2 regions of the Lysobacter sp. 1R34A genome follow, and region 2 is predicted to be linked to the other one. Evidence: riboswitches for the same ligand, from Rfam matches in the RefSeq annotation. Region 2 holds a riboswitch; the other holds the start of a gene.

Evidence for each region. Region 2 has a riboswitch for S-adenosylhomocysteine ahead of ahcY (adenosylhomocysteinase). Riboswitches for the same ligand answer to the same signal wherever they lie in the genome.
Region 1: another riboswitch for S-adenosylhomocysteine. It lies ahead of ACSAMQ_RS09775 (ATP-grasp domain-containing protein); the one in region 2 lies ahead of ahcY (adenosylhomocysteinase).

The regions. Positions count from the first base shown of each region.
Region 1 covers NZ_JBPKJP010000031.1:25,876-31,238, forward strand. The annotation lists gene ACSAMQ_RS09765 (AAA family ATPase) at 225-1,715, shown strand; gene ACSAMQ_RS09770 (gamma-glutamylcyclotransferase family protein) at 1,774-2,127, opposite strand; gene ACSAMQ_RS09775 (ATP-grasp domain-containing protein) at 2,210-3,190, opposite strand; S-adenosyl-L-homocysteine riboswitch at 3,203-3,283, opposite strand; gene ggt (gamma-glutamyltransferase) at 3,493-5,223, opposite strand.
Region 2 covers NZ_JBPKJP010000029.1:26,762-32,124, reverse strand. The annotation lists gene ACSAMQ_RS09415 (RHS repeat-associated core domain-containing protein) at 1-1,186, shown strand, start outside; gene ahcY (adenosylhomocysteinase) at 1,396-2,841, opposite strand; S-adenosyl-L-homocysteine riboswitch at 2,914-3,033, opposite strand; gene ACSAMQ_RS09405 (prolyl oligopeptidase family serine peptidase) at 3,315-5,363, shown strand, end outside.

The DNA.
Region 1 (5,363 bases), on a different contig from region 2:
AGGCGACCGTAGCCATGCCGCAGCGTTGGGACGTAGCCCTTGTGATCGTCTGCGATCGACGTGCACCCCAGAACCATCGCGGCTCCAGCGGTCGCCCCCTTCGAACGCGGCGAACGACCCGCACAGGGCATAGGGGATCTGCGGTTGCCCATGCTTTTGCCCGCGCGCTCCGAAGCGCCCCGTCCGCGCGCCGTATCATGTCGTGTCCATGCAAGAGCGGTGCCATGAGCGAACTGCAAGACCTGACGGCGCTGATCCGCGCCAACACCCCATTGATCGTGATCGAGACCCGCGACGAGTCGCGGGTGATCGAGTTGTTCCGGCAGGTGTTGATGAACGTGTGGCGGGCGCTGTACCGCTGGTCGATCACCGAAGGCCTGCGCCGGGTCGATTTCGACCGCGACGACGAGGAAACCGAGGTTCCGCCGGACATCTCCAATACCTTGCAGTCGATCCGCGACGCCGACCAGCGCGGCATCTATCTGATGTTCGATGTGCATCCCTATCTGGGGTATGCCAGCACCCAGCGCCAGCTGCGCGAAATCGTCCAGCGCCGCGGTTGCGAGCCGCACGTGCTGGTGCTGATCGGGCACAAGGTCGAGCTGCCGCCGGACCTGGAATCGCTGGCGGTGCGCCACCGGCCGAGCCTGCCGGACGCCAATGCGTTGCTCAAGCTGGTGCGCGAGGAAGCCGAGAACTACATGCGCGAGCATGGCGGGCGGCGGGTCGAGAGCGACGCCGAGGTGGTCAGGCAGATCGTGCGCAACCTGCAAGGCCTCGACCCGGTCGATGCGCGCCGGATCGCGCGCCACCTGATCTTCCGCGACGGCGCGATCGGGCCGGACGATCTGCCGGAACTGGCCAAGCTGAAGTTCGAACTGCTCAACCGCTCCGGCCACCTGCATTACGAATACGACAGCGCGCGCATGAGCGAGGTCGCCGGTGCGCGCCGGATCAAGCGCTGGATCGAACAGCGCCGCGGCGTGTTCGTCGGCGGCGATGCGCCGCCCGGGCTGGACCCGCCCAAGGGCATCTTGCTGCTCGGCGTGCAGGGCTGCGGCAAGTCGATGATCGCCAAGGCGGTCGCGGCCGGTTTCGGCGTGCCGCTGGTGCGCCTGGACTTCGGCACCCTGTACGACAAGTTCCACGGCGAGACCGAGAAGAACTTGCGCGCGGCCTTGAGTTCGGCCGAGCAGTTGGCGCCGGCGGTGCTGTGGATCGACGAGATCGAGAAGGGCCTGGCCGGCGACGGCGGCGACAGCGACGGCGGGGTGTCGCGGCGCGTGCTCGGTTATCTGCTGACCTGGATGGCCGAGCGCAAGTCGCGGCTGTTCCTGGTCGCGACCGCCAACCAGATCGAGGCCTTGCCGCCGGAACTGCTGCGCAAGGGCCGCTTCGACGAGATCTTCTTCGTCGACCTGCCGGTCGCCGAGGTGCGCGAGGAATTGTTCGCCGGCCACCTGCGCAAGCGTGCGCTGAATCCGGAAGGCTTCGATCTGGCCGGGCTCGCCTCGGCCAGCGACGGGTTTTCCGGCGCCGAGATCGAGCAGGCCATCGTCGCGGCGATGTACGCCGCGCATGCGGCCAATACGCCGCTGACGGATTTCCAGGTACGCGCCGAGCTGAAGCAGACCCGGCCCTTGTCGGTCCTGATGGGCGAGCAGGTCGCCGCCCTGCGCGAATGGGCGCGCGGGCGCACGGTCGCGGCGGACTGAGGTTCGGCGGAGCCCCGGCTCGGGGCGATGGGCGGCCGATCGAATGGCGGCAGAGGCCTTAGCCGGGCCGCTTCACGTACACCCACGCGCGCCGGCCCGACGCCAGTTCGGCCTGCACACGCTGATAGTCGTCGACTTCGTAGGCGTCGGCATGGGCCAGCTCGTCGGCGCTGACCGCGAATACCGTGCCTTCGACGCGGTCGTGCGGGTCGCCGCTGGCTTCGACGATGGGATGGTAAGCCTCGCCGCTGGTGGCGACGACCCGTGCGTCTTCGATCTTCACCATCGTGCGGCGATACCCGACCAAGGCATCGGCCTGGCCGGCGAGCAGGCGGCCGAAGGTGGCCTGCTGCACGCCGGCCTGTTGCAGGGTGCCGTAGGAAAACAGGGACTCGCTGAGTTCGGCTTGCATGCGGGCTCCGTTGCGCCGCCTCGGCGGCGCGTGCACTGGTGGGTCCAGAGTCTGAGTTATGGGGATTCAGCCAACGCCGGAATCATCCAGCGTCGAGCGCGGCCGATTCGCGCACGCTCGGCCAGCGCCGCGCCAGTTGCGCGGCGAACAGGGCCGCCGCTGGCGGATACGCGGCGAAGTGCAGGAAGGGTTCGATGAACTCCAGCTCCATCAGGCGGAAGCCGTCGGCGGTCATCACCCCGTCCACGCGCACATAGGCCTGGTCGCGGTAGCCGAGCGCGGCGACGGCCTCGAGCGCGTGCCGGGCGGCGGCTAGGATCGCCGGACTGGGTTCGGTCAGGCTCGCGCTGCCGCCGAAATCGGTCTGCACGCGGTAGTCGCCGGCGCTCGGTTTCTTGAGCACGGCGTGGCTGTAACGGCCGTCGAAGAACATCAGCGACCACTCGCCCTCGGCGACGATCTCGGGCATGAACGGCTGTACCAGATAGTCGAGATCGCGCGGCAGCGCCGCCAGCAATTCGGCGAAGGCGGCTTCGCCGACGCGGCCGCGCATGGTATGCCAGGCGCCGCCGCTGACCGTGGGCTTGATCACCACGTCCTGGCCGGTCATCGCCGCGACCGCCTCGGCGAGCGCATCGCCGCGCGCCGACACGGTCGGGATGATGGCGACGCCGTGGGCGGCGAGCTCGAGCAGGTAGCGCTTGTTGCTGTTCCAGCGCAGCAAGGGCAGCTCGTTGGCGATCGGCAGGCCGAGCCCCTCGATATGGTCGTACCAGGCGAGAAACTCGTCGTAGTGGCGGAAGTAGTCCCAGGTGGTGCGGACCAGGACCGCGTCGAAGCGGGTCCAGTCCACGTCGGGGTCGTTCCAGACGCAGGCGACCGGCTCGATGCCGTGGCCGCGCAGGGCGTCGACCAGGCCGGCATCGTCGGGGTGGAAGCCGGCGTAGACGGTCGAGGTGACCACGGCGAGCCGGAAGCCGTTCGAGGCAGCCTGGACGGCGCAGAGCGCGGCGCTGGGATTGAGGTTCGCGTCGTCGGACGCGGTATGGGAAACAACGGGCATGACGCCTCCTGGATCGGGAGGGCGCCCTTGTCTCGGCATCGCGGATCGAGCGTGGCGGAACGCATCGGTTCCGTCGCAGCACCCCTCGGTCCGGACTGCGGATCGGCCATCGGGGCGATCCGCAACTGGTGCGCGGCGTCGTGGCGACGCCGCGCGATTAGTGTTCGACAGCGATGTCGGTGCTGTCAATCGCGCGGCGATGCTTTTCGGGTAGGAGCGGCGGGAGCCGCGACGGCGCCGCTTCACGTCGCTGCGCATGTCGCGACTCACCTCGCTCCTGCATTACGAGCCCGACGGTTCGCTCAGTACCCTGCGGCCTGGCCGTCCTTGCGCGATTCGCTGGCGCCGACGTAGCCGCCGTGCGGGTTGACCATGATCGCCTGGTAGCCGCCGTAGGGGCCGTGGGCGAAGCGCACACTGTGGCCGCGGCGCATCAGTTCGCGCACGGTCTCGTAGGCGAAGCCGCTTTCGAGGTCGAGCTCGCCGCCGTCGCTCATCACCGTGGCCTGGCCGGCCGGGTCGGTCGAGCCGTCGTGCTGCAGGCGCGGGGCGTCGCCGGCTTCCTGCAGGTTCATGCCGAAGTCGATCAGGTTGATGACGATCTGGGCGTGGCCCTGCGGCTGCATCGCCCCGCCCATCACCCCGAACGACAGCCAGGGCTTGCCGTCCTTGGTCACGAACGCGGGAATGATGGTGTGGAAGGGGCGCTTGCCCGGCGCGAACGAATTCGGGTGGCCTTCCTTGAGCACGAACTGCTCGCCGCGGTCCTGGAAGATGAAGCCCAGGCCCGGCGGCGCCATGCCGCTGCCCATGCCGCGGTAGTTCGACTGGATCAGCGAAACCATCATGCCGTCGGCATCGGCCACGGTCAGGTAGATGGTGTCGCCTTCGTCGAGTTCCTTCGGCGTGGCCGGCTGCACCTCGCGCAGGGCCTTGTCCATCGAGATCAGCTTGCGCCGCTGGGCCGCGTACTCCTTGGAGATCAGTTTGGCGACCGGCGACTTCGAGAATGCCGGGTCGGCGTACCAGCGCGCGCGGTCGGCGAAGGCGAGCTTCTTGGCCTCGGTGAACAGGTGCAGGTGCTCGACGCTGCCGAAGCCGTAGCCCTTCAGGTCGTAGGGTTCGAGCAGGTTGAGGATCTGCAGCGCGGCGATGCCCTGGCCGTTCGGCGGCAATTCCCAGACGTCGTAGCCGCGGTAGTTGGTGCTGACCGGCTCGACCCATTCGCCACGGTGGGCGGCGAGGTCGTCGTAGCTCAGGAAGCCGTCGTTGGCCTTGAAGTAGGCGTCGATGGTGCGGGCGATCTCTCCCTTGTAGAACGCGTCGCGTCCGTCCCGGGCGATCTTCTCCAGGGTGTTGGCCAGGTTCGGGTTCTTCCAGGTCTCGCCGGTGCGCGGGGCGCGGCCGTCGACGGTGAACTGCTCCTTGAAGCCGGGCCACTTCGACAGGCGCGGCACCGAGGCGTTCCAGTAATAGGCGATAACCTCGTGCACCGGATGACCGTCGCGCGCATAGCGGATCGCCGGCGCCAGGTTCTCGGCCATCGGCTTGCGGCCGAAGCGTTCGTGCAGGGCGAACCAGCCGTCGACGGTGCCGGGCACGGTCACCGGCAGCGGGCCGTGCGGCGGAATGTCCTTGAGCCCGCGCTTCTGGAACTCGGCCAGGCTCAGCGACTTCGGCGAACGGCCCGAGCCGTTGTAGCCGTGGAGCTTCTTGGTCTTCGGGTCCCACACGATCGCGAACAGATCGCCGCCGATGCCGTTGCCGGTCGGTTCCATCAGGCCGAGCGCGGCGTTGGCGGCGATGGCCGCATCGACCGCGCTGCCGCCGGCCTTCATCACGTCGAGCGCGACCTGGGTGGCCAGCGGATGCGAGGTCGCGGCGATCGCGTGCGGGGCATAGACCTCGCTGCGGGTGGCGAAGGCCTTGCCGCTGATGCGGTCGGCGGCCGGTGCGGACAGCGGCAGGGCGAGCGCGCAGGCCAGGGCGAGCAACGCCAGGCCGCGGCGGGGCGCGGTGATCGGTCGGGACATGCGGAACCTCTCCAGGTGAACCCCGACCATAACGCAGCCCGGCGACCGCGCGCCTGGGCCGAAGGTTGATCCCTGCCGCGCTACGGCCGTGCTCCCGCCCCGCCCCCCGCCTCCCGCCCCGCGAATCCCGAATCCCGAAT
Region 2 (5,363 bases):
CGCAACCGGCAACCGTCTGAGCATGCAGAACGGCGGTGGGCTGCAGACGTATGTTTATCCGGCCACCAGCCATCGCTTGCAGAGCGTCGGCGGCGTGGACCGAACTTACGACGCAGCCGGCAATACCTTGAACATCGGCAGTCCGGCGCGCGAGTTCGTTTACAACGATCTGGGGCGGATGAGCCAGGTCAAGGCCAACGGCTCCACGACTATGCGGTATGCCTATAACGGGCAAGGACAACAAGTAAGGCGCTACATCGGAACTCAGGCGCGCCATGCGTTCTACGACGAATCGGGACGCTGGCTGGGCGAGTACGACGATACGGGCGCGGCGCTGCAGCAAGTGGTGTGGCTGGACGGCCTCCCTGTCGGTCTACTCGACGATGTTGGCGGCGGGCAGAAACTGCATTACATCGAGCCGGATCATTTGGGCAGCCCGCGGGTCGTGATCGATCCCGCGCGTAACGTGGCGGTGTGGAAGTGGCAGATCAAGGGGGAGGCGTTTGGAGCGACCCAGCCGGGACAGGATCCCGATTTGGATGGTGTCGAGTTCGTATTTGATATGCGGTATCCGGGGCAAAGGTACGATGAGGCCAGTCGCCTGAATTACAACTACTTTCGCGACTATGATCCAGAGTCGGGGCGGTATGTGCGGAGCGATCCGATCGGGCTTCGGGGCGGCATAAGCACGTATGCGTACGCGGACGGCGCGCCAATGGATTCCGTGGACTTCTACGGGCTGCAATCAAAAAAGCTTCCTGGCACTCCCGGAAGCACGCCTAACCCGTGGAATCAGTACCAAAACAGTCGCAGCGGCGATGGCAGCAGCATGGAGGACCGTGTGCGCGACTATCGCCAGGATCAACTGAATCAGATGGGCAATAAGGGGCCGGGTCCTGAAGAGGGGGCCGACAAGCTCACTCCATTCGGCGAAATGATTTGCACCCTGGTAGTTTGCTACAAAAAGGATGCCCCGAATCTTTGCAATCGTTCGGATGGTTGGTACCGAGAGTACTTTGTTCCGCGAGATCCGACGATGGCACAGGTGAACCGGATGAGGAATTGCGACTGCGTCAAAGCGAAGCATGTACTTTCTTACCAGCAACCTCAGGCCGATATCGAGGATGCATTGGAAATTTTGACCAGGTATCTCCAGGCAAGGAGTTCCAGGCTCCGTGGTAGATGAGAGCAGGGATGCGGGGCATCTGCGCATGGTCATTTCCGTGCGGCTCGGGATTTATCGCATCATTCGCTCGATCTTGGTGAAAGTGGGGTTCCGCGGTCGGGACTCGGCTTTGCGGCATATGTCGTGGGTCGCGCGTAACGCGCGTCGCCAAAAAAAGGGCGCCCGAGGGCGCCCTTTTCCTTTTTACTCATCGCACGCAGGCGAGTCGATCAGTAGCGGTAGTGGTCCGGCTTGTACGGGCCGTCGACCGAGACGCCCAGGTACTTGGCCTGGTCTTCGGTCAGGGTGGTCAGCTTCACGCCGATCTTTTCCAGGTGCAGGCGCGCGACTTCTTCATCGAGCTTCTTCGGCAGGATGTAGACCTTGGCTTCGTAGTTGTCCTTGTTGGCCCACAGGTCGATCTGCGCCAGGGTCTGGTTGGCGAAGGAGTTCGACATGACGAAGCTCGGGTGGCCGGTGGCGCAACCGAGGTTGACCAGGCGGCCTTCGGCCAGCAGGAAGATCGAATTGCCGTTGGCGAAGGTGTACTTGTCGACCTGCGGCTTGATGTTCAGGCGCTTGGCGCCCGAGGCGGCCAACGCATCGACCTGGATCTCGTTGTCGAAGTGGCCGATGTTGCAGACGATCGCCTGGTCCTTCATCTGCTGCATGTGGGCCAGGGTCAGCACGTCCTTGTTGCCGGTCGTGGTGACGTAGATGTCGCCGCGGCCGAGGGTGCTCTCGACGGTGTTGACTTCGAAGCCTTCCATCGCCGCCTGCAGGGCGTTGATCGGGTCGATCTCGGTGACCACGACGCGGGCGCCGTAAGCGCGCAGCGAGTGGGCCGAGCCCTTGCCGACGTCGCCGTACCCGCAGACCACGGCGACCTTGCCGGCCAGCATCACGTCCATCGCGCGCTTGAGGCCGTCGGCCAGCGACTCGCGGCAGCCGTAGAGGTTGTCGAACTTGGACTTGGTGACCGAGTCGTTGACGTTGATCGCCGGGACCAGCAGCGAGCCGGCTTCGGCGAGCTGGTACAGGCGGTGCACGCCGGTGGTGGTCTCTTCGGACACGCCCTTCCAATGCTTGACCACTTCGTGCCAGAAGCCCGGGCGCTCGGCGTGCACGCGCTTGAGCAGGTTCTTGATGACCTGTTCTTCGTGGTTGCCCGACGGGGTGTTGACCCAGCCGTCGCCGTTTTCGAGCTCATAGCCCTTGTGGATCAGCAGGGTGACGTCGCCGCCGTCGTCGACGACCAGTTCCGGGCCGCGGAACTTGACCGCGCCGTCGCCCGGGAAGGTCAGCGCTTCGAGGGTGCAGTCCCAGTACTCTTCCAGCGACTCGCCCTTCCAGGCGAACACCGGCGTGCCGCTCGCGGCGATCGCGGCGGCGGCGTGGTCCTGGGTCGAGAAGATGTTGCACGACGCCCAGCGCACGTCGGCGCCGAGGTCGCGCAGGGTCTCGATCAGCACCGCGGTCTGGATGGTCATGTGCAGCGAGCCGGTCACGCGCACGCCCTTGAGCGATTGCGCAGCGGCGTACTTCTTGCGGATCGACATCAGGCCCGGCATTTCGTGCTCGGCGATGTCGATTTCCTTGCGGCCCCAATCGGCCAGCGAGATGTCGGCGACCTTGTAGTCGCCTTCGGTCGAGAAGGTCTTAGGTACTGCGTTCATGCTGTGTCGCTCCAGTTCTTTGGGGAGCCGGCGGATGCCGGGTCCGGCGAGTCATCGCTTCAAAGCGATCGCTCAAACCGGGCGCCGTTGGGACTACGCCTCGCCGAGCCTGGCCGTCATTCTGGAAGTCCGCAGCGGGTGCGGGCTTTGCGGAAAGATCCGCGGACGACGGTCGCAGCGCCCCTCGGCGGGCTGAGCGCGCAGTATATCGCGGCGCCCATGACCGCCGCACGGCGCCGGGCCGGATGCGCCTGAATATGACGTTCATCGCGAAACCGCGCGGGCCGGTTTGCGGTCCCGAACGTCGCCCGAATGCATCCGCCCGGCGGCCCGGGCAGCCCCAATGGCATAGGCCGGCGGTCGCCGCCTCGGGCTAAGCTCGGGCGGGGTGCCCGGCCAGGCGAGTTCGCATCGGCCGAGCGCCGGCCGGGCCGCGGCGCTCAAGACTTCTTCACTTACGGATCGGATCGAGCATGAACTCAATCGCGCGACGCAGCGGCCACGACGGCCTGTCCTTCCCTAAGCCGCCGTTCCGGGCCCTGCGCCGGCCGGGCCTGCTGCTTCTGCTGTTGCTCCTGCCGGTCTCGGCGGCGAGCGCGCAGACCGCCCCGGCCAGCGGCTACCAGCTGCCGCCGAAGGCCTTGCAGGCCATCGTCGATGCGCCGCGACCGCCGCAGATGTTCACCAGCCCGAAGCGCGATACGGTCGCCCTGGTGCAGACGCCGTCGTTGCCTGGCATCGAGGTGGTCGCGCAGCCGGAACTCAAGCTCGCCGGCCTGCGCATTCATCCGCGCACGCGCGCGCAAAGCCGCTTCACCTTCGGCACCGGCCTGAGCCTGCTCGATATCGCCAGCGGCAAGAGCCAGGACGTGGAAGGCTTGCCGGCGCCGTTGTCTCTGGCCACCCTGGACTGGTCGCCGGACCAGCGCTGGATCGCCTTCAACCGGGTCGACAGCGCCAGCGGCGCCAACGAGCTGTGGCTGGTCGAAGTGAGCCGGCGCCGCGCGCACAAGCTGGTTTCCGGCCTCAACACCGTCTCCGGCCGCGGCTATGCCTGGATGCCCGACAGCCGCCGCCTGCTGGTGCAGTTGCAGCCCGAAGGGCAGGGCGAGGCGCCGCCGACCGACGCCACCCCGAGCGGGCCGGCGGTGCAGGAAACCGAAATCAGCGCGACGGTGCGGCAGATCCGCACCTACCAGGACTTGCTGCGCAACGAGAGCGATGCGCGCGTGTTCGAGTACTACCTGCGCTCGCAACTCGCCACCGTCGACCTGGCCGGGACGGTCGTGCGCGCCGGCGCGCCGCAGCTGTACCTGGAAGCGACGCCGTCGCCCGACGGCCGCCATGTCCTGGCGACCCGGGTCGAGCGGCCGTTTTCGTACCAGGTGCCGGTGTCGATGTTCGCGCACCGTATCGAGGTGTTGGCGCCGGACGGCAAGTTCGAGCACGAGATCGCGCGCCTGCCCTTGGTCGACGGCCTGCCGACCGGCAACGATGCGGTGCCGACCGGCGTGCGCGAGATCGCCTGGCGCGGCGATGCGCCGGCGACGCTGATCTGGGCCGAAGCCCAGGACGGCGGCGACCCGGCGCGCAAGACCGAGATCCGCGACGCGGTGATGATGCAGGCGGCGCCGTTCGAGCGCCCGCCGCAGACCCTGATGCGCCTGAGCGCGCGCTATGCCGGCGCGCATTGGAGCCGCGGCGATCTCGCCCTGGTCGACGAATTCTGGTGGAAGACGAGGCAGACCCGGCAATGGCGGATCGCGCCGGACCACGGCGATCGCGCGCCCGAACTGATCTTCGAAGGCTCGAGCGAAGACCGCTACAACGATCCCGGCGACCCGGTCAGCATGCGCGACGAAAACGGTCAGCGCCGCCTGCTGACCAGCGCCGACGGCGCGAGTCTGTTCTACATCGGCCGCGGCGCTTCGCCCGAAGGCGACCGGCCCTTCCTCGACCGCTACGACCTGGCCGACAAGAAGCGGACCCGGCTGTTCCACTCGCAGGCGCCGCATTACGAAGCGCCGCAGGCGTTGCTCGACGATCGCGGCCAGCGCCTGTTGACCCTGCGCGAGTCGCCGACCGAGCCGGGCAATCTGTACCTGCGCGACCTGTCCGCCGCCGATGCGGCGCCGCGCGCACTGACCCGCTTCCCGCATCCGACGCCGCAGCTCAAAGACATCAGGAAAGAACAAATCCGCTACAAGCGCGGCGACGGGGTCGAGCTGACCGCCGACCTGTACCTGCCGCCCGGTTACGACGCCAAGCGCGACGGCCCGCTACCGTTGCTGATGTACGCCTATCCCGCCGAATTCAAGTCGGCCGCCGCGGCCAGCCAGGTCAATGGTTCGCCGTATCGCTTCAACGCGGTCAGCTACTGGGGTCCGCTGCCGTACCTGGCGATGGGGTATGCCGTGCTCGACAACCCGTCGATGCCGATCGTCGGCGAAGGCGAGCGCGAGCCCAACGACACCTACATCGAGCAGCTCACCGCGAGCGCGCAGGCGGCGGTCGACGAAGTG